Regions from separate parts of the Burkholderia mayonis genome, predicted to be linked through region 1. Evidence: predicted binding sites of a transcription regulator. Region 1 holds the regulator's gene; each other region holds the start of a gene.
The links. The regulator sigma-54, encoded in region 1, starts transcription at its own class of promoters, with help from an activator protein. The targets are predictions, from matches to a motif close to TGGCANGNAANCTGCTTT.

Region 1 (9,881 bases):
CGGCATCCGGCCGACCACCGCGGCGGGGCGCGTGTCGCTGCCGCGCTGCGAGCGCCTCGCCGAAGCCGTGCGCGCGACGCTCGCCGATGCGATCGAGCGCGGCGGCAGCACGCTGCGCGACTTCGTCGGCAGCAACGGCGAGAGTGGCTACTTCCAGCTCGATTGTTCCGTCTACGATCGCGCGGGCGAGCCGTGCCGAGTCTGCGGCACGCCGATCCGCCAGATCGTCCAAGGCCAGCGGTCCACCTATTTTTGTCCGAATTGCCAGCGTTGAAATCTTGAAACCGCCCCGCATCCCCCTCGCACCGCCTGTCATCACGCCGCTTCACACCGCCTTCGCGCCGACGCTGATCGCGTGGCAGCGCAAGCACGGCCGCCACGACCTGCCGTGGCAGAACACCCGCGATCCGTATCGGATCTGGCTGTCGGAGATCATGCTGCAGCAGACGCAGGTATCGACCGTCGTGCCGTATTACATGCGCTTTCTCGAGCGCTATCCGGACGTCGCCGCGCTCGCGGCCGCGCCGATCGACGACGTGATGGCGCTGTGGGCCGGGCTCGGCTACTACTCGCGTGCGCGCAATCTGCATCGCTGCGCGCAGGCGGTCGTCGAGCTGCACGGCGGCGCGTTCCCGGCGTCGCCCGAAGCGCTCGCCGAGCTGCCGGGCATCGGCCGGTCGACGGCCGCGGCGATCGCGTCGTTCGCGTTCGGTGCGCGCGCGACGATCCTCGACGGCAACGTGAAGCGGGTGCTCGCGCGCGTGTTCGGCGTCGAGGGTTTTCCGGGCGACAAGCGTGTCGAGAACGAGATGTGGGCCCTCGCCGAGGCGCTGCTGCCCGATGCGGGCGAGCCGGCCGACGTCACCGCGTACACGCAGGGCTTGATGGATCTCGGCGCGACGCTCTGTGCGCGCGGCAGGCCCGATTGCGCGCGCTGCCCGTTCGCGGGCGACTGCGTGGCCGAGCAGAGCGGGCGGCAGCGCGAGCTGCCCGCCGCGCGTCCGAAAAAGGCGGTGCCGACGCGCCGCACATGGATGCTCGTGCTGCGCGACGGCGACGCGGTGCTGTTACTGCGGCGTCCGCCCACGGGCATCTGGGGCGGCTTGTGGAGCCTGCCCGAAGCGGACGGCGATGCCGCGCTCGCGCTGCGCGCGCGCGAGTTCGGTGGCGCGGAGCTCGCGCCGCTCGCGCCGCTCACGCATACGTTCACGCACTTCAGGCTCGAGATCGAGCCGCGGCTTGCCGAGCTCGACAGCGCGGCGGGCGGCGTGTTGCAGGCCGCCGACGACGAGGCCGCATGGGTCGCGCTCGACAAGCTCGACGCATACGGCGTGCCGGCGCCCGTGCGTAAGCTGCTCGACGGGCTGAGCGGGTCTTTGCCGTAGGCTGGGTGGTCGGTCAAAGGCCGGATGATGCGCGCGCCGGCGAGCCGTGCGGCGACGGCGCGCGGCATCGAAGGCGCGCTGCGAAAGGGCAGCGGGTTGTGGCCGACGAGCCTTCGTCATGAAGCGATGTTCGGGGCGGTAGCACGGATCGTCGCGTACGAATGTGCTGCCTGTCGCTGGCCAAGGATCCGGCCGAGTGCGGCTCATACCCAAAAACGCCGAGCAGTTCCGGCTGTCCTGTCTCAAAGCCCCGGCGATCGAACGACGCCTCGCGCCTACAGCCATCCGTGACGATTCAATTCCCGATGAACCGCGTCGATCCGTGCGCCGACGTCGGGAAACTCCATCAGCTTCTGCCGCGCGCGCAGATCGAGCGGCAGCACTTCGGCGAGCCGATTCGACACCCATGTCGGGTCTTCGAAGCGGAACGGCTCCGCGAACGGCAACTCGGCTTCGGATTTGCGCAGCACGTCGACGATCCGGTCGAGCGCCTCCGCGCACGCGCCGAATTGCGCGAGCGCTTCATCGCCTTCGAGCGGGATGTCGTCCTGCATCGGCTCGGCGATGCCGACGAGCAGGCCGTTCGCTTCGACCCGATGCGACAGCAGCTCGAAGCGCTGTGTGCCGATCGTGCGCAGGAACAGCATGCCGAATTCGCCGGTGTCGCACTCGACGATCCGCGCCATGCAGCCGATCGTCTCGGGCACCGATACTTCATCTTCCTGAGCGACTTCGGGGCCGCTCTTCAGCAGGCACACGCCGAACGGCGCGTCGTCGCGCAGGCACGCGCGCGCCATGTCCAGATAGCGCGCCTCGAAGACTTTCAGAGGCAAGAGTCCGCCCGGAAACAACACCGTATGCAGTGGAAAGAGCGGCAAATCGATGAGCGTGGTCGACAGAGAGGACATGGCGGGGACGGGAAAAGTGAGCGGCGCTAGGTCACCAGCCGCGACGACGCGTCCACGGCGACGGGCGCGTCACGATGCCGCACGATCACGTTGGCCTGCCGCGAAAGACGCGCGGCAAGCGTCTCCGCGAGAAACACCGATCGATGCTGGCCGCCCGTGCAGCCGATCGCGACCGTCAGGTAGCTGCGATTGTCTTCGCGGAAATGCGGCAGCCATTTGGTGAGAAACGATTCGATGTCGTCCAGCATCTGATGGACGACGGGCAGCGCGTCGAGAAACGCGACGACCGGCTGGTCGAGCCCGGTGAGCGGGCGCAGCTCGTGGTCGTAATACGGGTTCGGCAGCGCGCGCACGTCGAACATGAAATCGGCGTCGAGCGGCACGCCGCGCTTGAAGCCGAACGATTCGAACATCAGCACGAGATCGTCGTTCTTCTGCTCGATGAAGCGCTTGACCCACGTGCGCAGCACGTTCGCGCGCAGGTTGCTCGTGTCGATCTGATGACCGAATTCGGCGAGCGGCGCGACGAGGTCGCGCTCGCGCTCGATCGCCTCTTCGAGCGACACGAGCAGGCCGACGTCCGCGTCGTGCGACGGCGAGCCCGACAGCGGATGGCGGCGGCGCGTTTCGGAGAAGCGCTGGATCAGGGCCTGCGTGCTCGCGTTCAGGAACAGCACGCGCACGTCGTGCTCGCGCGACAGCGCGCGGATGAGGCCCGGCATTTCGTCGAGCGAGGCGCTCGAGCGCGCGTCGATCGCGACGGCGAGCCGGTTCTGGCCTTCGGCGGCAAGGTAGTGGGCGAGCTCGGGCAGCACGTGGGGCGGCAGGTTGTCGACGCAATAGTAGCCTGCGTCCTCGAGCGCGTTCAGCGCGACGGACTTGCCGGAGCCGGAGATGCCGGTGATGAGGACAATGCGCATGGAAAGAGAAAATCCTGACGTTTCATCATAGCACCGGCTCATTGCGCCAGCGTGGCGGCGGGAGCCGGCGCGAGTTACACGAGCTTGCCGGGGAACTGGCTGTCCGGGTCCTGCATCGCGAGGCGCTGGCGGTCCATGAAGTCGCGCAGCGTGTCGATGCCGCGCAGTTGCAGGATCGTGTTGCGCACCGCCGCCTCGACGAGCACCGCAAGGTTGCGGCCCGCCGCGACCTGGATCGTGACCTTGCTGATCGGCAGACCCAGCACGTCGACCGTCTGGCTTTCGAGCGGCAGCCGCTGGAATTCGCCGTCCGGCCGCCGCACGAGCTGGACGATCAGCTTCAGCTTCATCTTCCGGCGGACCGCGGTCTCGCCGAAGATCGTCTTGATGTCGAGAAGGCCGAGGCCGCGCACTTCGAGCAGGTTCTGCAGGAGCGGCGGGCAGCGCCCTTCGACGAAATCGGGGCCAAGTCTGACGAAATCGACAGCGTCGTCGGCGACGAGCCCGTGGCCGCGGCTGATCAGCTCGAGGCCGAGCTCGCTCTTGCCGAGGCCCGAATCGCCCGTCAGCAGCACGCCCATTCCGAGAATGTCGAGGAACACGCCGTGCAACGTCGCGCGCGGCGCGAGGATCCGCGACATGTAGAGGCGCAGGCTGTCGATCACCGCGGCGGCCGACATCGGCGTCGTGAAGAGCGGCGTCGACGAGCGCGTGCAGCGCAGGACGAGCTCGGGCGGCGCGGCGGCGCCGCCTGCGACCACCAGGAACGGCGGCTCGAGTGCGATCAGCTCGGCCATGTGGCGCGAGCGATCTTCGTCGGTTTGGCGCTGGTAGTAGTCGATCTCGGCTTCGCCGAGCACCTGGATCCGGTTCGGGTGGATCAGGTTCAAGTGGCCGACGAGGTCGGCGCTCGACGTCGCATTCGCGACCGTGTCGGCGGAAAACCCGCGTTCCCAGCCTTCATGCCCCGTCAGCCAGCTGAGCTTCAGCATGGCCGCGTTGTCGTCGAAGATGCTCTGGGCGTTGATGCTGGACGTATCCATGAGTCCGTTACTCCAAGGAGCCGGCGCCCGGACGCTGCAACGAAGGTTGCGGCTCCGGCCCGGCGGCGGGCGGCTCGGCTCGGCGGCGCGGGCCGCGACGCAATGGGGAACGAACCGCCCCGATCAGCTTAAGGTTGCCACTGAGTCAGGAGTCCATGCAACTCGTCGCGGTCCGTTTCGGTGTGCAGACGCTCGCGGGTGTCGCGATCGGACAGCAGTTGGGCGATTTCGGAGAGGATTTCGAGGTGCTGCTGCGTCGCCTGTTCCGGCACGAGCAGGAAGATCAGCAGCGAGACGGGCTGGCCGTCCGGCGCCTCGAACGGGATCGGCTCGGCGAGCCGCACGAACGCGGCGAGCGGGTGCTTGAGCCCCTTGATCCGGCCGTGCGGAATGGCGACCCCTTCGCCGAGACCCGTCGAGCCGAGACGCTCGCGCGCGAACAGATTATCGGTGACGGTGCTGCGGGCGATGCCGTTCTGATTCTCGAAGATCAGGCCGGCTTGTTCGAAGACGCGTTTCTTGCTGGTGACGGAGAGGTCGATGACGACATTCTCCAGAGGCAGGATTTTGGCTAGGCGATTCATGTTGGCAGGCATAGGGGCGGCCTGGGATCTCCTCGCGGCGGACTGATTTTCCATGTCGGTCAAAAAGGACGGCGTTAGGCGAAGGAGACCTGTGAAGCGCGGCGAGCCGGCTCATCGCCCCCGATAATAACCGAGACATTATAGAGCACTGCAGACGGCGCCGCGCGCTGTGCGAAACGTCGAGAAACGCTTCTATTGTGCAGTGTTCGCGCGTCGCGCCACAGCGGTTTGCACAATAAAAAACCGCCCGTCGAAGCGGGCGGTTCGGCCAGCGCTGCCGCGCCACGGCTCATTGCGGCGGAAGTTCGATTTGCTCGGCCACCTGATGGTGCTTGATCGGCTCGTGCGCGTGCGTTTGTAGACGCTCCATGTGCTTGACGACTTGCCGGTCGAGCTTGTCGATCAGCAGATCGATCGCGGCGTACATATCGCCGTTCGCGCTTTCGACGAAGATATCCTTGCCCTTCAGATGCAGCGTGATTTCCGCCTTTTGCCGCTTGTCCTTCTCCTTGTGATTGTCGACCGTGAGGATCACAGCGCCATCGATGACCTGATCGCTATGCCGTAGCACCCTGTCGAGCTTGGTGATCACGTATTCGCGGATAGCAGGTGTGACTTCGAGATGGTGTCCACTGATCTTCAGGTTCATAGTGCTTCTCCAAGCTAATGACCACCTTCCGCATAGAGGCGGCAGCGCCTGCCGATTTCGTTTGCCGACGCTCGCCGCAGCGAGCGGATCGGTCGGCCGACTTTGCCGTCGACGATGCGGCGGCCGGAAAACGCCCACCGCGTGGCGACGGGCTACAGAGACTTGCGCAGATTTACCGCCGGGATCTTGAGGGCTTCGCGATATTTGGCAACCGTGCGGCGCGCGACCACGAACCCTTGTTCCGCTAGCAGTTCGGCTATGCGACTATCCGAAAGAGGGGATTTGGGGTCTTCGGCTCCTATCAGTTGTTTGATGAGGGCGCGGATTGCCGTCGACGACGCGGCACCTCCGGTGTCTGTCGAAACGTGCGATCCGAAGAAGTACTTAAATTCAAGTGTGCCGAACGGGGTCAGCATGTACTTGCCGGTTGTCACACGGGAGACAGTCGACTCGTGTAGGCCCAGCGTATCAGCTATTTCCCGCAAAACCAAGGGGCGCATCGCAATTTCGCCGTGCGCGAAAAAATTCTTCTGACGTTCGACAATCGCTTGCGCGACGCGCAGGATCGTCTCGAATCGCTGCTGAATATTCTTGATCAGCCAGCGCGCTTCCTGCAGTTGCTGCTTGAGCGAACCCGCGCTCGGATCGCCCCGGCTATTGCGCAGGATGTTCGCGTACAGATGGTTGATCCGCAGCCGCGGGACGACTTCCGGGTTGAGTTCCGCCTGCCAGTTCTGACCCGTCTTCTTCACGATGATGTCGGGCACCACGTAATCCGCTTCGGCTTTGCCGTACGCCGCGCCGGGGAACGGCTCGAGCGAGCGGATGAGCGCGTGCGCATCGCGCAGCTCGTCGTCGGATGCCTTCAGTTGCTTGCGCAGGCGCGTGAAATCGCGCGCGGCGAGCAGCTCGAGATGCTGTGACACGATGTCGAGTGCGAGCGCGCGCGTCGGGGACGGATCCAGCCGCAGCAATTGCAACTTCAGGCACTCGGACGGGGAGCGCGCGCCGACGCCTGCCGGATCGAAGCTGTGCAGCAGCGCGAGCGCCGCGTTCAGCTCGTCGAGGTCGACCTCGAGCTCCGGCGGCAGATCGGCGAGGACTTCTTCGAGCGACGCGGTCAGATAGCCGTCGTCGTCGAGCGATTCGATCAGGAACATCACGAGCGCGCGATCGCGCGGGCTCGCTTGCGTGACGCGCAGTTGCGCGGCGAGATGGTCGCGCAGCGACGTCGCCGTTTCGTGGATCTGCATCGGCGGCAGATCGTCGTCGTCCGAGGCGGAGGGCGAGCGGCCGAAGTCGTCGAGGTTCCACTGGCTCGCATCGCCGCTGTCGGCCGAATAGCTGTCGTATTCGTCGACGCCCGCAGGCTCGTCGCGCTCGGTGCGCTCATTCGTCGCACTCGTGCCGTTCGATGCGCCCTGCATTGGCTCGGGCGCCGACGATGCGGGCGTCTGCGCGATCACCGAGCCATCGGCCGCAACGCGCAGCGGGCTCGCGATCCAGTCGTCTTCGTTTTCGAGAAGCGGATTCTGCGCGACCGCCATCGCGACTTCCTGCTGCAGTTCGAGCGTCGACAACTGCAGCAGCCGGATCGACTGCTGAAGCTGGGGGGTGAGCGCGAGATGCTGCGACAGGCGGAGTTGGAGGCTGGCTTTCATGGCAAAAAGGGAGTCGTACCGGAAGTTTGCCACGAGGGCGGCGCGTTGAGGCATCCGGAATGACGCTTGGCGCGCGAATGCGCACGAGCGGCGCGAGCCGGGCGTGCGGAGCGAGGGCGCGGGTCGCGCCGGGGAAAGGGCGGCGGCGGGATCGTGTCCCGCGCCGCTTACATGCGGAAGTGCTCGCCGAGGTAGACGCGCCGTACGCTTTCGTTTTCGATGATGTCCTTCGGGGCGCCGGACGCGAGGACCGATCCGTCGCTGATGATGTATGCGTGATCGCAGATGCCGAGCGTCTCGCGCACGTTGTGATCGGTGATCAGCACGCCGATGTTGCGTTGCTTGAGGAACTTCACGATCTTCTGGATCTCGAGCACCGCGATCGGGTCGACGCCCGCGAACGGCTCGTCGAGCAGGATGAAGCTCGGGTTGCTCGCGAGCGCGCGCGCGATCTCGACGCGGCGGCGCTCGCCGCCCGACAGCGACAGCGCCGGATTCTCGCGCAGATGCGCGATCTGCAGCTCTTCGAGCAGTGCTTCCGCGCGCGCGCCGATCTCGTCCTTCGACAGCCGCTTGCCGTTGTCGTCGTGCTGCAGCTCAAGCACCGCGCGGATGTTCTCCTCGACGGTCAGCTTGCGGAACACCGACGCTTCCTGCGGCAGATACGACAGGCCGAGCGACGCGCGCTTGTGGATCGGCATCAGGCTGATCGGGCTGCCGTTCAGCGAGATGTCGCCCGCGTCGAGCGGCACGAGGCCGACGATCATGTAGAACGACGTCGTCTTGCCGGCGCCGTTCGGGCCGAGCAGGCCGACGACCTCGCCGCTCTTCACGTCGAGCGACACGTCCTTGACGACGGTGCGCGTGCCGTAGCGCTTCTTCAGGTTGCGCACGACGAGCGAGCTCGACGTGCCGGCCGGCTGGCGATTGGGGAGCGCGTTCACGGGTTCGGTGTCCCCTGGATGTTGTTCGACGGCGCGAGTTGAGCCGGACTGCCGGACAGCGGCGCGGGGCCGCTGTTCTTCGGCGTCAGCATCGCGCGCACGCGGCCGCCCGGATTGCCCGGCCCGGCGACGTCCTTGCCGCCGCGCGCGGTGTAGAAGTCGCGCTGGCCGTCATACGTGATCACGCTGCCGTGGACCGTGTCGGCGACGGTGGACAGACCCTGCAGGCGGCGCACGGTCGCGTTCGTCGTCAGCGTGGTCAGATCCTGCTTGCCGTCGTAGTCGATCCGCTCGGCGTCGCCGTCGACGTATTCGTCGAGGCCTTCGCGCTTCTGGCGGAACGACGCGTGCTTCTTGCCGCTCGCCGTCGCGGTCGCGTACTGGTAGCCCTGCGGATCCTGGCGCACCTCGACGCGGTCGCCCTTGATCAGGATCGTGCCCTTCGTGATGACGACGTTGCCCGTCGCGACCGTGACCTGCTTCAGGTCGTCATAGGTCAGGTTGTCCGCTTCGACGTTGATCGGCTTGTCGCGGTCGGCCTTTTCGGCATGGGCCGCGGGCGCGACGCCCGCGAGCGGCATCGCGACGAGCGCCGCCGCGAGTGCGGCGCGGACGACGCGGCGTGCACCGCTCTGAAATAAACAAGGGAACGATTCGTTCATGCAGTCCCGCGTGGTGAGTTACTTGGGTTGGCCTGGAGCGCCGCCGGACGCGTCGGAAGCGGCGATCGTGCCGCGCACGTTGCCGTAGAGTTCGATGACTCGGGTGACGTTGTTGTACTTCATCCCGGCGGCGGCGTTCGCGATCGACAGGCCGCGCTGAAGTTTAACCGGCTTTTCGGTCTCGATCACATCGTCGTTGACCAACACCCGGAAATGCTCGGAGTCCGCCTGCATCTGCGGGTCGGTGCCGCCCGCCGCGCGCAGGATCCGCGCTTCGTCATACAAATCGACGATCGACACGTCGCCGTTGACCGTGCCGCGCTTCGCGGTTGCGGTCACGGTCGGCTTGCCGGGCTGGAACGCGCGTAGCGCAGGCTGCGTCAGGTCGCTCGTCTCGTCGTCTTCGTAATGGACGAGGCCCGCGGCCGTCAGCCGGTACTGGGTGGAGCCCGTCTGGTCGAGCTCGGTGACGGAAAAGTTATCCGCGAAATAGTCGGGCGCGTGCGACTTCGGACGCACGACGCTCTCACCGGGCGGCGGCAGCGTTGCCTGCAGCAGCCAGTACGTGCCGCCCGCGAGCGCCGCCATCGCGACGAGCGGGATCATCGATGTCAGCCGGAATTTGCCGTCCATTCGGTCAGGCTCCGCAGGCGGCTGCAAGCAGCGCGTCGTAGCGGTGCTGCGCGCGCAGCACCGCGTCGCACACTTCGCGCACCGCGCCATGACCGCCACGGGCCTCGGCGACCCAGTGCGCGCGCGCGATCACGTCCGGATGCGCGTTCGCCGGCGCGGCGGCGAAGCCACAGCGCAGCATCACCGCGAGGTCCGGCCAGTCGTCGCCCATGTAGCCGCACTGCCCGGCTTCGAGGCCGAGCGTGCGCAGCAGTTCGCCGAACACGGCCAGCTTGTTCTCGACGCCCTGATGCAGATGCGCGATCCGCATTTCCTTCGCGCGCGCGGCGACCGCGTCCGAGCGGCGGCCGGTGACGATCGCGGTCGCGATTCCCGCTTCGCCGAGGAGCTTCACGCCGTGGCCGTCGAGCGTGTTGAACGACTTCATCGTGTCGCCCGTCGCGGTGAAATGGAGGCCGCCGTCGGTCAGCACGCCGTCGACGTCGAAAATCA
Region 2 (9,881 bases), 1.2 Mb from region 1:
CGCGACGGCGGCCGGCAGCGCGATCCCGCTCGCGATCCGCGCGCTCAGGAAAATGCCGCGCGTGTGCGCGTCGACGTACCCGCACTGCTCGAGCAGCATCCGGTCCTCGTCGGCGACGATCTGCTTGCCGAGCCGCGTGTCGAGCAATCGCATCCCGAACTTGCCCGCGCGGTCGAGCAGCGTCGCGAAACGCGGCTGGCGCTCGGCGGGCGCCGCATCCGCGGCGGGCGGACGCGGCACGCCGGTCGCGGCCGCGGCGCCTGCCGTCGTCCGCGCGGCGGCCGCTTCCAGCGCGGCCGCGCGCTGGTCGAGCGCGTCGGCGAGCGCGCGGCCGGTGCGCTGCGTGAGCACGATCCGCATGATCGCGAGCACGGCGAGCATCAGCACGCCGAGTGCACCGAGTGCGAGCGCAATCGCGCCGAGACGGCTGGAATCCATCGTCGTCACCTCAATCTGGCGAGCCGGTACAGCCAGTAGCCGCCGCCGACTTGCAGGATGAACGCGAGATACACGAGCTGGCGCCCCGTCGGGTCGAGCCACATCGCGCTGAAGTACTTCGGATTCGTCGCGATCACGAAGCTGCCGATTCCGACGGGCAGCGCGCCGAGCACCCAAGCTGACAGCCGCGTCTCCGCCGACATCGCGACGAGCTCGCGCTCCGCCTGCTCGAGGTCGCGCATGAAGACGGCCATCCGGTCGAGCATCACGTCCGCACGGCCGCCGTACTTGACCGACAGCCGCAGCACCGAGCCGACGAGCTCGAATTCCTTGATCCGATAGAGCGCCGCGATATAGACCATCGCGCGATCGATCTCGACGCCCGATCGCAGCATCCGCGACACGTGATCGAGGCAGCCTCGCAGCGGCGCCTCGGTCGTCTGCAGCGTCGCCTGGAACGCGGCGGGCACGCTGTTGCCGAGCGTGACGAGCCGCACGATGCCGTCGAGGAACGACGGCAGTTGCCGGACGATCTGCAGGCGCCGCTTCTGCATCCGCGACACGAGCCAGAACAGGACGAGCGTCGCCCCCGCGACGAGCGTCGCGACGGCGGCGAGCAAGCCGCCGCGCAGCCCCGTCCACAGCGTCGCGACGAGCGTCGCCGCGACGAGCAGGATCAGCGGCGTGCGAATCTCGGGCACGCCCGCGCGGTTCGATACGTTGAGCCACGCGTCGGCCGCGCGCTCGCGCCATCGCGCGAAACCGAAACCGTCGGCAGGCTTCGCGCCCGGCGCGCCGCCCGCCGCGCCCGCGGCGGACGCAGACGCGGCCGCACGCGTCGACTCGCCCGCGAGCGGCGCCTTCGGCTGCGCGCCCGGGCGCGCGCCGGGCTCGAGCCGGCTGTCGATGTAGCGCGCCGCATGCGCGCGCTCCTTGGTCGCCTCGCCGCGCCGCCACAGCGCGAGCGCCGCCGCCGCGCACAAGAGCGCGAGGGCGAGCGCGAAGAGCGCCGCGCTAGACATTGAAGCCCCCGCCGCGGCCGAACGGCTCGCCGCCGCGGCCGCCGCCCGCGAGCATCTGCCTGAAGCGCGCGAGCTTCGGCGAATGCGGATGGATGCCGAGCGATTCCCACGCGTCGATCTCGTCGCCGTCCGCGTTCACGCGCGGCTCGTAGCGATAGAGCTCCTGCGTCGCGATGATGTTGTCCGACAGTCCCGTCACTTCGGTGACCGACAGGATCCGCCGCCGCCCGTTCGACAGCCGCCCGATCTGCACGATGAAGTCGACTGCGTTGGAGATCTGCCGGCGCAGGCTCGATTCGGTGCCCTGGAAGCCTGCGAAGCCGGCGAGCATTTCGAGGCGGTACAGGCATTCGCGCGGCGAGCTCGCATGGATCGTGCCCATCGAGCCGTCGTGGCCGGTATTCATCGCCTGCATCATCTCGAGCACTTCGCCGCCGCGCACTTCGCCGACGATGATCCGGTCCGGCCGCATCCGCAGCGTGTTGCGCAGAAGGTCGCGGATCGACACGACGCCCGTGCCGTCGAAGCCGCCCGGCCGGCTCTCGAGCCGCACGACGTGCGGATGGTTGAGCGACAGCTCGGCCGTATCCTCGATCGTGACGACGCGCTCGGCTTCGGGAATGTGGAACGCGAGCGCGTTCAGAAGCGACGTCTTGCCGGAGCTCGTGCCGCCCGACACGAGGATGTTGCAGCGCGCGGCGACCGCGGCCTCGAGCAGCGTGGCGATCTCGTCGTCGAACGTGCCGTTCGCGAGCAGATCGGCGGGCTTGAGCGGATCCTTGCGGAACTTGCGGATCGACACGACCGGGCCGTCGATCGACAGCGGCTCGATCACGACGTTCACGCGCCCGCCGTCCGGCAGCCGCGCGTCGACCATCGGGTTCGATTCATCGAGACGGCGGCCGATCGGCGCGAGGATGCGCCGCACGATCCGCAGCAGATGTGCGTTGTCGGTGAAGCGCACCGGCAGCTTCGTCAGGATCCCGTGCTTCGACACGTACACGTCGCTGTAGCCGTTGATCAGGATGTCTTCGACGTGCGGATCGGCAAGCAGGTCCTCGATCGGCCCGAAGCCCGCGAGCTCCTTCGTCAGCGCCTCCGCGATCGCCCGCACTTCGTTTTCGTTGAGCGGAATGCGGCGCAGCCGCACGAAGCTGTCGATCTCGAGATCGACGAACTGGTTGATCGCCTGCCGCGACCAGCGTCCGAACTCCGCGCCCAGCTCCTCGATGCGCGTCAGCAGATGCTCGTGCGCAGCGTTCTTGATGTCGTGAAACTGCTGCGTTTGCGAGAACGGCGTCGCCCCGTCGGCAAATTGAATGTCGTGTGCCATCTCTTACGACCGCTTGGAGGTGGGTTGAATGAAGCGCTTGAGCGCGGAAAGACCGCTCGCCGTGCGCGACGCGGCGGCCCCCGTGCCACCCGTCACGCGTTCGACGAGCGGCTCGAGCGCGCGCACGTACGGGTCGCGCTCGGCAACGTCGACGATCAGCTTGCCCTGATTGGCCGCATGCCCGATCGGCACGCGCCGCGACGGCAAGGTCACGGCGAGCGAGAGGCCGAGGCGCTCGGCGATCTGCGCGGGCGACAGGCCGAGCGCCGGATCGTACTGGTTGACGACGAGACGCACGTTGCCCGTGTCGACGCCCGCGTCGCGCAGCGAATCGAGCAGCTCGACCGCCGACACGACGGATGCGACGCCCTGGTCGCACAGGAGCCACGATTCGTCGACCGCGCACGCGGTCTGCGCGACGAAGTCGCGGTTCGAGAAGCCGCCCAGGTCGATGATCTGATAGTCGAAGAACGCGCGCAGACGGTTCAGCAGTCCGACGCAAGACGCGTACGACACGTCGCGCAGCCCGGCGAGATTCGGCGGCAGCGACGTCAGCGCGACGCCGCTCGAATGGCGCGCGAGCGCAGTGTTGACGAAGGTCCGGTCGAAGCGGCGCAGGTTGCGCACCGCCTCGACGAAGTCGAATTCACAGCGCGTGTTCAGGTACAGCGCGCCGTCGCCTGCCGGCAGCCCGAGATCGACGAGCGCCGTCTGCCGTCCCTGCGCGGCCGAGCGCTTCTGCAGCAGCACCGACAGGTTCGCGGCGAGCGTGCTTGCCCCCATCCCGGCGCGCGCGCCGAGAAGCGCGATCAGCTTGCCGTGGCGGCTCGGCTGTTCGCCGACGTGATCGAGGAGCCCGCGCGTGATCCGCAGCGCGTCCTCGGCGGGTGCGGAGAAGTCGACGAAGTCGTGCACGCCCGCGCGCAGCGCAGCGAGCGCGCTCTCCGGCTCCGCGATCGACCCGAGCGCGACGATCGGCAGTCCAGGATGCGACAGGCGCACCGCGGCCGCGGCGGCGCTCGCCGCCTGCGCATGGCCGCCCGAGAAGTCGACGAAGACGAGCACCGGATTGAGCCCGGCGATCCGCTGCGCGAGCGCCGTCGGTTCGAGCGGCGCAGCCTCGACGGCGCCCGCCGAGACGAGCGTCTGCGCGAGCCAGTCCACGTGTTCGCCAAGCGGCGACGCGCAGACGAAGTAGTCGGTGACGGCAGGCTCAGCCAAAGATTGTGCTCTCGCGTTCATGTTGAAGCGTTCCGGTTGCGCGCCGTGTCGCGGCGCTCGCGCTGTCGATGCGGCACGCGCTCATTTCGAGAACCCCGGTCCTGCGTCCGGCGACAGCGCGCCGCCGAGATACGACCGCCATACGGGCCCGTCGCGCTGCTCGGACAGCTCGCCGGGCGTCGCGGGCAGCGACGCGTTCTTCGCGATCGGCGCGACGAGATGCGGCGTCGCGATGATCACGAGTTCCTTGTCGTTCTGCTGATAACTGAGGTGCTTGAAGAACGTGCCGATGACCGGCAGATCGCCGAGGAACGGCACCTTGTCGACGTTCGACGTCGTCTCGCGATCGATCAGGCCGCCGATCACGAAGCTCTCGCCGTCGCCGAGCTCGACCGTCGTGTCCGCGCGGCGCGTCGTGAGCGCGGGCACCGTCACGCCGTTGATCGTGATCGAATGGACGAAGTCGAGCTGACTCGATTCCGGCGCGACCTTGAGCGCGATCCGGCGCGGGCTCAGCACGGTCGGCGTCAGCGTGAGGCCGACGCCGTACGGCTTCCAATCGATCGAGATCGTGCCGAGCGACTGCGGCACCGGCACCGGAATCTCGCCGCCCGCGAGAAAGCTCGCGCTTTGCCCGGACAGCGCGACGAGCGTCGGCTGCGCGAGCACGCGCGCGAGGTTGTTCGCCTCGAGGATCGACAGGTCGGCGAAAAGGCCGCGCGTCGCCGAGCCGACGACGAGATTGAACGCGGACGCGATCGGAATGTTCGCGGACACCGACATCGACGGCGTCCCGCCGCCCGTCACCGACGCAAGGCCGCTCGGCGCGAACGAGCCGAACGTGAAGCCGTTGTTCTGCTTGAAGAAGTTGAGGCCCGCCTGCTTGAGCACCGAGCGGCTGAATTCGACGACGCGCACGTCGACCTGCACGACGTTCTTGCCGCCGACCGTCGACGCGTCGACGACGCCGCCGTCCTTGCCCGCCATCCCCTTGCCGAGCGCGAGCGCGCGCGCATGCGCGTCGAGCGTCGCGGCCGAGCCGGACATGACCGCCGTGCCGCCGTACGCCTTCACGCTCGGCGAGCCGCCGTCGAGCAGCGCACGCGCGGCGCCGCTCACGACGTTGACCGTGTAGACGGCCGGCTCGTCGCGGCCTCGCTCCCACACCATCAGGCTCGTCGAGCCGGCCGCCTTCGCGACGAGCAGCACGCTTCCTCGCCCGCCCTTCGCGACGAGCACGTCGGCGACGCTCGGATCGCCGACCGCGACCCGCTGCACGTTGCGGCCGACGGAAATCTGCCGCTGCGCGCCCGTCGCGAGCTCGATCGCCCCCATCTCCGCCGCCCGCGCGGCGAACGACAGCAACACGCCGAACGCCATCGCCAATGCAATCAGTCTATTTTTCATCGTGTCGGAAACCGGCGCGAGCCGGCTCTCTCCCTGCCGTCACTGTTCGAATCAATTTGTCGATCAATAGGCGACCGTTTCGGCTCGCCCGCCCCGGATCACTTCGATGCTGCCTCCTGCGCGCGGCGCGGCCGCCACCTGCGCGCCCCGCGGTGCGGCCGCACGCGGCGCCGGCGCATGCGCGCCGCCGCTGCCCGACAGCTCGCTCAACACGAGCCCCGCCGCCGCCTGGTTCGACGGCCCCGCGCCGCCTAACGCGCGCACGGCGACCGTCTGCGCAGCGACGTCTTCGTCGCGTGGGCTGCGCAGCGCGAGCACGAGCCGTCCGCTCGCTTCGGCGAGCGTCAGCGCGTCGACCTGCGCGGTCGGCACCGCGAGCACCGCGGTGCGCGCGCCCGCGCCCGTCGGGCCCGGCGTGCCGTCACGATCGGCCGTCGCGTCGCCGAACGACAGCACACGCACCCGCGACAACAGCAGCCGCGCCTGCGATTGCGAGATTTCCGAGCCAGTCGTACCGAAGCTGCCTTCGCGCTTCATATTCACGAACACGTCGACGAAGTTGCCGGGACGCAGCCGGTTGCCGACCGCGTTCGTGTCGTCGACCTTGACCGCGACCGCGCGCTCGCCCGGCGCGATCTGGTCGGCGAGCCCCGACATCAGCTCGCTTTCGAGCACGGGCGCCTGCGCGACAATGTCGCTCGCCGGGATGCGGCCCGTGACGAGCGTCGGATTCGGAAACGCGCCGGCGATCGGCGCAGGCATCTGCTGCACCTTGAGCGCGTCGGCGGGAATCGGCTGCCCCGCCGGCAGCGCACGCGTCGCGACGACGACGGGCACCACCGCCGTCGCGACGGCGGTCGCGGCGCTCGGCGCGGCGGGCGCCGGCTTGCGCCCGAGCAGCCACGCGTAAATGCCGAGCAGGATCGCGATCCCGATCAGCAACCCCGCGATGATCTTGGTCAGATGATTGGCCATGGTTGTTATCAGTGCAGCGGCGAAAGAAGTCGTTGGAGAAAACCGCACCGGCTGGCGGCGCGGCGGCCCGGCCTAGTCGATCACGTTCATATGATGTTCGTCGGGTTGATCTGCACCGTCGCCTGGCTCGTCAGCGTCGTCGGCAGCACCGCGTCGAAGAGCGCGACTGTCGGCACGAGCGGATTGGCCGCATACGGATACGTAACCGTCACCTGGATGCAGTACATCGTCGCGTCGTACGAGCAGGTGAAATTCTGCGAGGTCGAGCACGTCGCGCCCGTCAGCCAGCCCGTCAGATTGCTCGCGGCCGTGCACGCGGCCGCTGCACGCAGGCCGAGCGCCGCCGACTGCGTTTGCGCGACCTGGTAGTTGAGCGCCGCGCGCGCGCCCTCCGTCGCGGCGAGCGTCAGGCTCTGCTGCGCGGCGAAGATCATGCCGTACGTGACGATCCCGTAGAGGACCATGAAGAAGACGGGGAACAGGATCGCGAATTCGATCGCGGTCGCGCCGCGCTGGAAGCGCCGCGGCCGGAACTGTCCGAGCGCGTGCTTCATCGCGTGCCTCCGGTATGAACCAGATAGGCGAGCCATGCCGCGGCGGGCGCGGCGAGAAACGCCGCATAAGGCGCGGAGCGGCGCGCGCCGAGCGCGAACACAGGCGCGCCGTGACGCCCGAGCGTGCCGAACGACGTGCGGCTCAGCAGCATGAGGCCGAGCGAGTGAATGCCCGCTGCGATGCTCGCGACGATCCACAGCCACGGCAGCACCGACAGGCCGCACCAAGCGCCGAGCACCGCGAATACTTTGACGTCGGCAGCACCCATCACGCGCAGTGCGAAAAACGGAAAAAGGGAAACGAGACCGACCACCCCGCCGATCAATGCGCCGGCCAATGTCGTCTCGAACGGATTTTGTCGGCAGACTGTAAAAATGATAACGGCAGCAAGACCAACGAACACCAATTCGTTGGGAATACGGCGATCGCGACAATCAGCAATTGCAACAGCCGCAGTCCAGGCGAAAAAGAACCCAATACTGAATAAATGAACCATTTCAGCCCCAGCCGCCCAGCGACGTGTTGCGGATTGCCGAAGCAATCCGCAATTCGTGGTAACGCGCAATTGGAAGTAAACGTTAAGCCGCCGGCAATTTGCTGGCGATCGTGCTGAACAGGTTGCTCAGGTCGGTACCGAGCGTGCCGACCGTCGTCGCGATGGCCACCGCGATGAGACCCGCGATCAATCCGTATTCGATCGCGGTTACCCCTGCCTCCTCCGTGAGGAAGCGATTCATCAGTTGTTTCATGTTGATCCTCGTGCCTTGAGTCCTCATTGGCCTTGCTTTTCGCTATCGGCCGACCTTGCCCCGCCATTCGACTTTAATGTCGGATCGGGCGGTTTCGTTATAACTCCTTTTTCAAGAGTTTCTAACAATTTGATACAAGTTAACATTCATGTCGGCGGCGTCCTCCTCGTATTCCCTGATGTACCAGGCCGTACAATTAGTGCACGAGCGAATCTTATATCTGAACCTTTTTTTGTTCCACATTTTTGTCAATTTTGATCAGACAACATGACTGCGCGCACGCTTATTTTTATGACTTGTCGGTACTCCTTACACATAAGGACTTACGATAGGTTAGATCTATATACCTAATTCATTGGCAAAAAGATCGATTCAAATATCGATGACCCATCCCGTGCATGGGGCGCACGTTACGCCGCACGCGTAACGCAAAGCGCGTGGCGTTACGTTACGAACGCATAAAAACTCGGCCGCCGCGCGCACCTCCCGCTCCTTTTCAAGCAACGTCCCGCCTCGCTCAAATCCTTTACCGACAAGGGTTTGCGGGAAGTCATTGCACGCACCGAAAAGTTCGTCCAGCGAAATGGCACGCCAGTTGCAGAGCAATCACTCGCAAGTGCAGCACACCAATGATCAGACAACACACCAATGCGAGGACGATATGAACACCCAGACGATTTCCCATGGCACGCTCCGGACGACTTTGATCGCGGCCACCGTGGCAGCCATGCTCTCCCTCTCCGCTTGCGGCGGCTCCGGCTCGATCAGCAAGGGGCTCGACGGCTCGGGCTCCAGTAGCGGCAACGCAATTTCCACGACGGGCGACGGTTCGGGTTCGGGCGGCACGAGCGGCTCGGGTTCGAGCGGCGGCTCGACTTCCGGCGGCGGCTCGACTTCCGGCGGCGGCTCGACTTCCGGCGGCGGCTCGACTTCCGGCGGCGGCTCGACTTCCGGCGGCGGCACGTCGACCTCGTCGAGCGTCAATGCGCTCGGTACGATCGCCGGCAACACGGGCGGCATCATCGGCGGCGTCGGCTCGACCGTGTCGGGTGTCGGTACCGTCGTCGGCAGCCAGACGCTGCCCGGCGCGAACCCGCAGACGACGCAAGCGCTCGGCGGCATCGTCCAGAACCTCGGCGGCGCCGTCAGCGCGCTTGGCACGGGCGTGACGAGCGGCATCGGCCAGCTCGGCTCGTCGACGAACCCGATCGGCACGACCGTCGCAAGCACGGGCGGCGTGGTCAGCCAGCTGGGCGGCGCCGTCACGCAAACGGGCAACCTCGTCACGAGCCTCGGCACGGGCCCGCTCGCGCCGCTGTCGCCCCTCACGTCGCCGCTCGGCGGTGCGGTCAGCACGCTCGGCAACGCAATCACCGCAGGCGGCACGACGCTCACCACCGCACTGTCGACGGGCCCCGTCCAGCAACTGACGCAAACGGTCAGCTCGGCGATCACGCCGATCACGTCGATGGTCACGGGCACGACGCAAACGGTCGGCAACGTGACGGGCCTCGGCGCGCCCGTCAACACGCTGCTCGGCACGATCGGCGGCGGCCTGAACCAGGCCGGCGCGCTGATCACGAAGACGGGCAGCAATCCGGTCACGACGAGCCTCGGCCAGACGGTGTCGGCAACCGGCAACACGATCACGTCGGTCGGCGGCCTGCTGACGGGCGGCACCGGCTCGACGAATCCGCTCGCGCCGATCACAGCCGCGGTCGGCAGCCTGACGGGCACGCTGAGCGGCGTCGGCGGAGCGACCTCGGGCACTCCGCTCGCTCCGCTGACGAACGTCGTGTCGACGGTGACGGGCGCGCTCACGGGCGCAGCAGGCGGCACGTCGACGAGCAATCCGCTCGCCCCCGTCACCGGCCTCGTGTCGACCGTCACGGGCGCGCTCACGGGTGCCACCGGCGGCACGACGTCGAGCAACCCGCTCGCCCCCGTCACCGGCCTCGTGTCGACCGTCACGGGCGCGCTCGCGGGCGCCACCGGCGGCACGACGTCGACGAGCCCGCTCGCCCCGGTCACGAACCTCGTGTCGACCGCGACGGGCGCACTCGGCGGCGCGACGACCGCGCCGACGACGAGCTCGACGACCGCCGCGACGAACCCTGTCGCGAGCCTCACCGCGCCACTGACCGGCACGAGCAGCGGCACGAGCGGGTCGACCAACCTGCT
Region 3 (9,881 bases), on a different replicon from region 1:
AGCGCGCAAGCAGATACGCGGCGGCGAGGCCCGCGAACAGCCCGCCGAGCAGCGCGCCGAGAATCACGATGCCGCGTTGCGGCCACGCCTTCTTGTACGGCTTGTTCGCCCAATCGACGACACTCACGCCCGGCGTCGTGCTCGCGACGGCGATCTCGAGCTGCTGGGCATTGGTCAGCACGCTCGTATAGAGCTGCGTCGCGACCGACACTTGCCGCGACAGCCGGACGAATTCGCGCTGAGCGGTCGGCAGCTTGTTGGCCGCCGTCGTCGTCTGCTGAATCTCCTTCTTCACTTGATCGAGCTGCGTCTGCACGGTCTGATAGGTCGTGCTGCCCGGCAGGAAGCGCGCCTTCACGTTGTCGAGCGCGAGCTGCAGCACGGTCTGATGTTCGGACAACGAGTTCAGCCGGTTGATGAGCGCGATGCCTTGCTGGTCGACATCGATCGTGCCCGTCGTCGTGCGGTAGCGGTTGAGCGCATCTTCGGCTTTCTCGAGATCCTTCTTGAGAACGGGCAGGCGCGCGTGCAGCGAGTCGAGATTGCGCTGCGCTTTCTCTGCGCGATATGCGATGTCCCGCTGCAGGTAGACGCGCACGATTGCGTTGACCATCTCCTGTACGCGCTGCGGCGTGTCGGCTTGGTAGACGAGCTTCATCATCGACGGCTCTTCGAGCGTCGAATCGCGATTCGCCACGACCGTCTTCATCTTCTTCATCACGTCGTCGTAGACGAGCTGTGTCGGCTCCTTGACGATCGAGAACGCAATGCCGGAACGCGCGCGCAGCGTGTCGACGCGGATCTGGCCTGCTTGCGCCTGTTCGCCGTCCACGGCGACGCTGAACGGCACGGTCTGGCCGACCGCGCCGCGCGCGAGCAGGCGGTCTTTCTTGTCATAGAGCGTCCATTGGCCGTTTTCGCCCGCAACGAGTCGGAACTTGTCGCCGAGCGCGGCATCGGGCAACGAGAATTCGCCGAGCTTCAGCTTTTCGCCGCCCCACGCGAAGCCGGACATGCCGAGGAACGGCGACGCGAGCTTGTCGTCGTTCGCATGGCCTGACGCGAACAGGCGGCCGACGAACGGGAAATAGTCGAGCGTGCGGATGTCGAGGTTCGCGCCGATCTGTTCGATCGCAGTGCCGACGATCGCGCGCGACGTCAGCACTTCGCTCTCGTCGTTCGCGGACGGGCCGTTTGAGATCGTGCCGGACACGTCCGACAGCGCGCTGATCGACGATCCGGGCTTCGTCTGGATCCGCAATAGCGCTTCGGCGCGATACTGCGGCGTTGCGACGAGCGCATACAGGACGCCGAGCGCGAAGAACACGACGACGATCGTCGCAAAGAGCCGCCGGTGCCGCACGACGCTCCACCACAGGCCCGCGAGCCCGTCGTTTCTCTTTGCGTGCGGTACCGCCGAAATGGGTTGTGCTTTCAGATCCATCGTTGTTTCCCGTGATATGCGACGACGACCGCGATGCCGGCCGCCGCAATCCTCTCAATCAGTGCTCTTCATCGAGCGATCGAGCACGGTTCCGCGCGAGGGCGGGCGCCGGGCGCGACGCTCATGCTCCGATCGTGATGAATATCGGCCCTCGTGCCTCCGAGACGTCGAGTCGTCTGCGGCTGCCGACATCGAGCCCGGCGCCGTACATGTCGGTCACGACTGCGCCGGTCGGCAGCCGCGACAGGTCGACGCCGATCGCGTTGCCGTCGCCGTAGCACCAGACCACGTATTTCGTCGCGCGTGCGGCGGTCAGCCTCAGCACCACGTAGCGCGCGTCCGAATCCTGAAAATACCGGGCGCGTTCGGCGTTCCTGGTGAACGAGAACAACTGGCGAACTGCAATGTATGCCGGCAGCCTTCCGTTGTCGGTGTCGAGGAGTCCAAAGTTGTGCTCCATGTTCTTGCGATCGCGGCCGTCGTCGCGAATGTCGTAGTACGACGTGAGCCCGATCTGCGAGATCCAGTTCGCTAGCAGCAGCCGTACTGCGTATCTCGCCTGGCGCTCGCGTGCGACGCTCGAATGGCCGTCTCCGATGTCGGCGACGTAGTTGTAGCCGTAGCTCGGATACGCCCATTCGGTCGCCCAGATCTGCGGCAGCGTGCGATATGCCGATAGGTCGCGCCGCAGCGCCGCATAGTCGGCAAACACCGTTTCCGGCTCGGTTTGCCGGTATGGGTGCACGCTGATCGCGTCGGGCGCCGGCTGCGCGCGGCTGGCGATGTCGCCGACCGCGCGGATGAACGTGCGGTTGACTTGCTGCACGCCGCCCGTCGCGACGATCGCGTCGGGATTCGCGGCCTTCACCGCTTGCACCGCCTGCTTTAGTACGTTCCGGTAAGCGGCGGGAGACGGCTCGCCGAGCCAGTAGGTCTTGTGGTCCTGCTCGTTCCACACTTCGAAGCGCACCGGCTTGCCCTTGAAGCGCTGCGCCGCCTTGAACACATACTGGCGGAACGCGGCAAGCTGGGCGGGTGTCGTCGGCGGCTGGTTCGGGCTGTGCAGATGATGCATGCCGCCGAGAATGAACAACGCACCGAGCCCGCGTGCGGACAGATTGGCGACGAGCGCGTCATACTTCGAGAAATCCCAGCCGTGCGGCGTGTCCACTGCCTCCCAGAACAGGTCCGCGCGGACGAACGAGAAACCGGCGTCTTTCACCGCATCGAGCAGCTTCGTATCGCCGATGTCGTGCACGGCGATGCCGGTGTTGTCGCGCGACGCCGCGAAGCCCGGCAGATCGGCGTATGCGCGTTTTGCGATGACGTTCGTGGTTGGGGTGCCGAGTACGACGGTAGTCGAGGCTCCAGCGAAGCCCGGTGCGGCGAGCACCGCGCTCGCAAGCGCGGCAAGCATTCGGCGGCGCTGGTTGGACGTGCGGTTCGTCATATCGTCGTTTCCTTCTTGGCGCATCGCGGCTTCAGCGCGCGATCGGCGCGCTCACGCCGGCACCGTATCGCAGCCGGTCGAATGCAATTCGCGCACTCGCGATGCGCGCACGCTGCGGCGCACGCAGACTGATCGAGCGCAGTGTCACGCCGAGGAACAGCAGGCAGCCGATCGTCTCGCAGATGTCCGTCGTCACGCCGCTCACGAGCAGGAAGCAAAGCATCAGCCAGACAGGCCGGTCGTATGCCGGCTGCGTGAGGATGAAGCGCACGAAAGCTGCGACGATCAGCACGGCGCCGATCACGCCGAAGTTCGCGACCGTGTAGAGCGCCATGTTGTCCGCGTAACCGACGTTGAAGCCGAAGTCGGCCGTGTAATAGCCGACCGCCGAGCCGAAGCCGCCCGGCCCGATGCCGAACCAGATCAGGTGCTCGCGCAGCAGCCCTTCGATCAGCAGCGGCCACGTATTGATGAAACGGTCCTGCATCGACGACAGCGAGCCCGAGCTGCCGACGTCCTGCGTGCTCGCGAGCGTGACAACCCAGCCGGCGATCGGCAGTGCGATCGTGAGCACGGTCGCCCAGATGCACACCGTTCGCAACGAGTGCGTGCGCAGCATGAAATGCAACGCGACGACGAACGCGAGCGCGACGAGCGTCGTCTTGTTCGTCGTCGCCCAGATGCCGGCCGCCGCCAACGCCAGCAGTGCGGCGAGCGCGAGCCGCGAGCGCACGCGCGGAAAGATCCAGGTCGTCAGCAGTCCGATCATCAGCCCGGTCGTTGCGCTGCTGCGACCGAAGCCGGGCAGTCGCGACGAGGTGCCGACGTACGACGATTTCGCGAGCTGCACGCTGACGCCGCCGATGTCGACGCTGCCGCCGACCCACGGCAGCTTGATGAAATAATTGAGCAGCACGCCGCCGATGCACAGCAGCGCGAGCGCGACGAACGCGCCGAGCATCCGGCGCGATTCGAGTTCTTCGAGTGCCTGCTGCGGTATGACGATTGCGAACAGCATCGGTGCGATCGTCCAGATCCAGAAGCCGACCGCGCTCAGGCCGACACCGTTCGCGAGCGACACGCATGTCTGTGCGGCGAGGTACGCGGCGATGAGCACGTGGCTCGCTTTCGGCCGCTGGACGATCGCGAGCCCGAGGCACGCGACCATCAGCGCCTTCGGCAGGTAGCCGAGCGCCGCGACGCCCGCGAGCGACGTGTAGTAGCGGATCGCGCCGGACAACACGTCGTTCGCAACTGCGATGACGAACGTTGCCGCCCAGAGTCTGTGTATCTTCGAGATACCTTGCATCGGTGCGTAATAGTCGAATGGCGAGTCGAACGGCTGGATCTTTCGGGCCGGCATCGTCGGGTTTCGAACGGTTGCGCGTGCCGTCTTCAATCAGCGAGCGATGCCGCAAAACCGCGGTCTCGGCTCAAGTCGTCTGACTCACTCGGGCCGCACGCCCGTGGACGCGTTCGCGCGGCCGGCCGTCGCTCCGACGGCTGGGTTGGCGGGAGGAGCCGCCGCCCGTGGGCGGCGGCGTCGGACAGGGATCGGCGCGCGAACCATGCATCTGCGTCGAAGGATAGCGTCGCCGTCCGGCGGGGAAAGTACGACAGCCCACACTACGCAGATGGGGCGGAAGGCGGGGAAACGGCGTTGACCCCGGTAAAAATAGGGGAAGACGGTGGGCGGCGGCGCGCGCTTGGCGGAAGGCCGCGCGCGACGATGCTGGCGGTGCGGACCGCGGCCGGGGGGGGCGTTCGCGGGCGGGGAGGCACGCGAACGATGCCGGGGATGCGCCGGCGCGATCATGCGCGGGGGGCCCGATTTTGGGCCCGGACGATGCGTGAATGTAGGGAACCGCTGGTGCGTCTGTTCTTATTTGGATAAGTAATCTCGAAATGCCCGTATTTCGGACGCCAAATCAGCAATGCGGTTGCTGGAAGTCATCGAGCATTTCCATCACGCACGCCGCTCCTGCCCGACCAACCTCGCGAGCTTCGCGAACAACCCGTGCCGATCGATCCACTCGGCATACGCACGATATTCGGGATCGCGCATCAGATGCCGCTCCTCGGTCTTCGCGCGCAGCCAGTACAGCAGATTCACCGCGACGAGCGCCGTCGAATGCATGATCGCGAGGCGCCAGCCGAGCGGCTCGACGAACGGCACCGAGATCATCCAGTACGATAGGTTCTTGGCGAGATAGGCCGGATGTTTCGTGAACCGGTACGGGCCCGACGTGATGATGCCGCGATTCGTCAGGTTCGAGAAACGCAGTCCGAACGAAATCGTCGACAGCGCATAGCAGAGCAGAAGTGCGACGATGACGCCGCCCCACACGAAGCGGACGACGGGCACGGACAGCAGCCAGTTGTCCCAGAACATCGATCCTTCGTAGCGGATGTAGTTGTTTCCGATCAGCGACCAGAACGGCTGATAGCAGATCAGCGCGGCGAGCCAGCCGAGCGTCGTCGGCTCGACGCTGCGCACGTGACTGTCGAGAAGGCGAAACGTGCATAGATAGCCGACTGCGCCGAACATCAGGTCCATCGTGTACGACAGGTCGTACATGAAACGGAACGTCGCGAGCGAGAACGGCGCGCTCGCCGCGCTCGCGAACGACGCGCCGATGCGGTTCGCATCGGTCGACAGATAGACGACCATCAGCGGCAGGAAGAACGCCTTCACGGCCCAGCCGGCGAGCATCTCGCGGATCGGCCGCCAATCGGCCGGGCGCTGTCCGCGGAACAGCCAGCGGCCCCATTCTAGATACGCGTCGTCGACATCGCGCTGGCGCCGGTCCATCCAGCAGAAATAGATCGGCGCGGCGAGCGCGATGTACGGCGCGAGCGTGCCGACGAGCGACCAGAACGGCTGGTAGAACGCGCCGTGGTATTCGGGCAGCAGCCAGTAGACGAGCGCGATGCCCGCATAGACCGACGCGAGCGCGGCGAGCCGCAGCGACACGCGCGCGACGCTGAGCGGCCGCAGCGCGCGGTTCGCGAGGCCGGCGCTCGGACGCAAATGGACGCGCGCGACGAACAGCTCATACGCGCCGATCGTCGCGATGATCGCGGCGCATGCGAGCAGGCTGCGCTCCGTGCCGGTCAGTGCGGCTGAGCCGCGCGACGCCCACAACGTGAAGAGCCCCGCCGCGATGCCGGCGAGGCCGATCGAAAATGGCGTTGCCGAATGCGGCGGCCGTTCTTGGGCGTTCGCGACGCTGTCGAGAGTGGATTGCATGTCATCCCCCCGTGTCATGACATGGACGGCGGGCGGCCGGGCGTTTGGAGTGGTTGGGCCCGGCCGCCGCGCCGTTCAGCTTGCTTGTCTGCTTACTTTCCGGTGACGCCGCCGAGCAGTCCGCCGATCAGGTTGGTCACGGGCGCGAGCAGGTTTGTCGTCGCCGAGCCGCTCGCGGTCGTGCTGCCGGTCAGGCTACCGACGACGCCCGTGACGGGCGAGGTCGTCGTCGAACCGGTGCTCGTCGTGGGCGACGTCGTCGCGACGGTGCCGTTCGCGCTGATGGCGAGCGAGCCGACGAGGTTCGTGACGGGCGACAGCACGAGGTTGAGGCCGGACGTCGCGTTGCCGCCCGTCGAGCCCGACAGGCCGCCGAGCAGGCCGGTGACGGGCGCAAGCGGATTCGGCGTCGTGCCGGGCTGTGTCGCGCCTGCCGCGCCGGTCAGCGAGCCCGCGATGCTCGTGATCGGCGCGAGCGGATTGGACGAGCCGCCGGACAGGACGCCGGTGATCGGTGCAAGCGGATTGGTCGTGCCGCCGGTCAGCAGGCCGCCGACGCTCGTGACCGTGTTGCCAAGCTGGCTGACGACGCCGCCGACTGCCTGGACCACCTGGTTGTTGGTCGAGCCCGACACCTTCGCGCCGGCCGCGTTCAGACCGCTGCCGACGGTGGTCAGCAGATTGTTGACGGGTGCGCCGAGACCGGTGACTGCGCCGACCGTCTGCGTCGTGCCGGAGACGGCGTTCGTGATCGGGTTGATGATCGAACTCACGCCGGTTTCGAGCTGCTGGACGGGCGCGCTGGTGAGCACGTTGTTCAGGCCGGAGCCGACTTGGGTGACGGTGCTGCCGAGCGTGCCGACCGCGCCGCCGAGCGGCGACGTGACGGGCGCGAGCGGCGCGAGGGGGCCGGTGCCGATGCTCGTCACGACGCCGCCGAGCGACGAAACTGCGTTGCCGACATTCGAGACGACGCCGGACGTCGACGTGAGCGTCGGGCCGAGCGGGTTTGGCGACGTGCCGAGTGTGCCGAGGCCGGCGGCGGTGCCGTTGCCGAGCGTCTGGACGCCGTTGCCGAGCGAACTGACTGCGTTGCCGAGATCCGTGGTCGTCGCGCTGTTGACGCCAGGCACCGACGTGCCGGAGATCTGGTTGCCGGTGGCGGAGACGACCGTCCCCGTCGCGGTGATCAGATTGCCGGTTTGCGCGAGGATGTTGCCAAGCGGGGAGGAGGCGGTGCCCGACGTACCCGACGTACCCGACGTACCCGACGTACCCGACGTACCCGACGTACCCGACGTACCCGACGTACCCGACGTACCCGACGTACCCGACGTACCCGACGTACCAGACGTACCAGACGTACCAGACGTACCAGACGTACCAGACGTACCAGACGTACCCGACGTGCCGGAAGTACCCGAGGTACCGGAAGTACCCGACGTGCCGGAAGTACCCGAGGTACCGGAAGTACCCGACGTGCCGGAAGTACCCGAGGTACCGGAAGTACCCGACGTACCGGAAGTACCCGAGGTACCGGAAGTACCCGACGTGCCGGAAGTACCCGACGTGCCGGAAGTACCCGACGTGCCGGAAGTACCCGACGTGCCGGAAGTACCCGAGGTACCGGAAGTACCCGACGTGCCGGAAGTACCCGACGCACCGGACCCGCCCGAACCCGAGGTGCCGGACGTGCCCGACGACCCTGATGTACCCGACGTTCCGGTATTGCCGATGGTGGTCGGTTTCACGCCGCCGGAAGGCAAGGACGGACCGTCGACCGATCCACAGCCGGAAAGGGTGAGCAACGCGGAAACGCCGATTGCGATGGCCGATTTATTGAACAGTTTTTGCATGACAGGCTCCCAGATAATCTCACTGTGACAGCCTTTGAAGCAATTTTCGTACCATTTGGAAATTGGTAGAATTTCCCTTCGTTAATGTATAAAAAATATCAAATCATCGATTAATCGTTCGAAATTGGTGAAGAAATTTGGATTTTCTGCGAGGCTGCGGCGGCGCTGTTCCCGTTGTGCTACGTGACGTTTCGGGCGGCGTAACGGACTACGCTGGGAACACGGAACACGGAACACGGAACACGGAACACGGAACACGGAACACGGAACACGGAACACGGAACACGGGGCACGACGATGGTGGCATCGCGCAGTCGTTGCTTGATTCGCGCGACGTTTGGCGTACGGCGCAGGTTCGAAAGCGTGAGACGTGCTGCGATATCGATCGAGATGGCTCGATTCGAGAAGAGGAGGATGGCTAGGGGGCGGCGCTCACCGACCGAGCGGCATCGATTTGCCCGCCGCCGATAGGGTTGAGCTTGGTTGAGCCGCCTGCGCGGCAAATCAACCGCGATGCGCCCGAGCGCACAACGAATCCGACGGCAAGCCGCAAATTGCGACAAAGAGAACTCGACAAGAATCCACCTCTCCAGCAGAGGTGACAGTCGCATCGACAGCCACGCAGACGCCTGCCTACGATGCCGACATACAACATACGCGTTCCAGCGCGAAATTCGCCGCGCGTTCCAAGCTGGCCGCGCGGCGATCCCCGCTCGTTACTTGACCGAACTCGCGCTTACCTTTGCGAAATCGAGACTGCCGAAGCCGGTGTCATCGTCCCACCCGGAGTTCGCGCTATAGCCGTAACCGTTATAGCCGTTGTTGCCCGACGTGACGTCGTGCACGAGCGACGTGTTGCCCGGCAGGCCCTGGTAGAAGTTCGATGTCGGCAGACCGAGGCTGTTGTTGTTCGCCGATTCGACGCGCGCCCAGCCGCCGACGAAGATCGGCGACGCGAGGCTCGTGCCGCCGATCAACTGATTCGGCTGGCCGTTGACGACGATGTACGCGCCCGTCGATTGCGCGGCGTCGAACGCGACGTCCGGCACGACGCGCTTCGTCACCGAGCTGCCGAGCGCGCCCGTCTGCCAGCTCGGCGCCGCCTCGTAGCCGCTGACGCCGCCGCCCGTCGCCCAGATCCGAACCGCGTTGTCGAGCGGCTGGCCGTTGCTGCCGATGTCCGCGTACGCGAGACCTTCGTTCCAGACGGTCTCGCCCGCCCAGGTCGTCGTTCCGCTCGTCGACAGCGTCGTGCCGCCGACCGCGACGACGTACGGCGAGCTCGCCGGCGACGACACGCTGTACTTCGCCAGATTGATCTTCGTCGTGACTTTGCCGCCGCTGTACGTGCCGATGTAGCCGGGCGCACCGTACGGCGACGTCGACCATTGGTAGACGCCCGCGTCGCCGGACGACACCGAGAAGATCTGGCCTTGCGCGACCGCTTGCTTGAAGACCGCATCGGTCGCGGCGAGCGTGCCGTCCGAGTTCGCGGCCGCTTCGTCTTCGCCGAGCGATACGTTGATGACTTTCGCGACGTTGTCGGTGACGGCCTTGTTGTACGCGGCCGTCAGCGTCGCGTTCGTGAGGCCGCTGTCGTTGCTGTCGCCGTTGACGGCCGCATAGAAGATCAGTTGCTTGACGCCGCCCGATGTGCCGATGATCGTCTGGCTGTCGAGATCCCATTCGCTCGGATCGCCGTCGTTGGCGAGCGTGCCCGAGCTGCCCGCGACGACCGCCGTGTTGACGGTCGGCAGACCTGCGTTCTGCGTGAACGTTTTCAGGTCGGCGATCGTCTGCGTCATGTCGCCCCACGTGATGATCCCGACTGTCGTATTGGTCGCGGCCGGTAGGCCGCTTGCGTCGTAGATCTGCGCGAAG

Region 2: a site for sigma-54 is predicted at 8,285-8,302, ahead of WS70_RS10625 (collagen-like triple helix repeat-containing protein). Genes of this name have one in related genera too.
Region 3: a site for sigma-54 is predicted at 8,037-8,054, ahead of WS70_RS29695 (collagen-like triple helix repeat-containing protein). Genes of this name have one in related genera too.

The regions. Positions count from the first base shown of each region.
Region 1 covers NZ_CP013386.1:3,356,352-3,366,232, reverse strand. Annotated here, with positions in the region: gene mutM (bifunctional DNA-formamidopyrimidine glycosylase/DNA-(apurinic or apyrimidinic site) lyase) at 1-274, shown strand, start outside; gene mutY (A/G-specific adenine glycosylase) at 279-1,385, shown strand; gene WS70_RS16170 (LON peptidase substrate-binding domain-containing protein) at 1,661-2,293, opposite strand; gene rapZ (RNase adapter RapZ) at 2,320-3,213, opposite strand; gene hprK (HPr(Ser) kinase/phosphatase) at 3,288-4,256, opposite strand; gene ptsN (PTS IIA-like nitrogen regulatory protein PtsN) at 4,385-4,894, opposite strand; gene hpf (ribosome hibernation-promoting factor, HPF/YfiA family) at 5,130-5,489, opposite strand; gene WS70_RS16140 (RNA polymerase factor sigma-54) at 5,642-7,150, opposite strand; gene lptB (LPS export ABC transporter ATP-binding protein) at 7,318-8,094, opposite strand; gene lptA (lipopolysaccharide transport periplasmic protein LptA) at 8,091-8,756, opposite strand; gene lptC (LPS export ABC transporter periplasmic protein LptC) at 8,775-9,389, opposite strand; gene WS70_RS16120 (KdsC family phosphatase) at 9,394-9,881, opposite strand, start outside.
Region 2 covers NZ_CP013386.1:2,143,726-2,153,606, forward strand. Annotated here, with positions in the region: gene WS70_RS10580 (type II secretion system F family protein) at 1-438, opposite strand, end outside; gene WS70_RS10585 (type II secretion system F family protein) at 444-1,460, opposite strand; gene WS70_RS10590 (CpaF family protein) at 1,453-2,793, opposite strand; gene WS70_RS10595 (fimbrial protein) at 2,797-4,035, opposite strand; gene WS70_RS10600 (type II and III secretion system protein family protein) at 4,096-5,421, opposite strand; gene cpaB (Flp pilus assembly protein CpaB) at 5,485-6,396, opposite strand; gene WS70_RS10610 (TadE/TadG family type IV pilus assembly protein) at 6,483-6,950, opposite strand; gene WS70_RS10615 (A24 family peptidase) at 6,947-7,447, opposite strand; gene WS70_RS10620 (Flp family type IVb pilin) at 7,530-7,727, opposite strand; gene WS70_RS10625 (collagen-like triple helix repeat-containing protein) at 8,362-9,881, shown strand, end outside.
Region 3 covers NZ_CP013387.1:2,402,017-2,411,897, reverse strand. Annotated here, with positions in the region: gene WS70_RS29720 (GNVR domain-containing protein) at 1-1,444, opposite strand, end outside; gene WS70_RS29715 (cellulase family glycosylhydrolase) at 1,566-2,894, opposite strand; gene WS70_RS29710 (hypothetical protein) at 2,926-4,257, opposite strand; gene WS70_RS29700 (methyltransferase family protein) at 4,861-6,144, opposite strand; gene WS70_RS29695 (collagen-like triple helix repeat-containing protein) at 6,237-8,000, opposite strand; gene WS70_RS29690 (S53 family peptidase) at 8,717-9,881, opposite strand, start outside.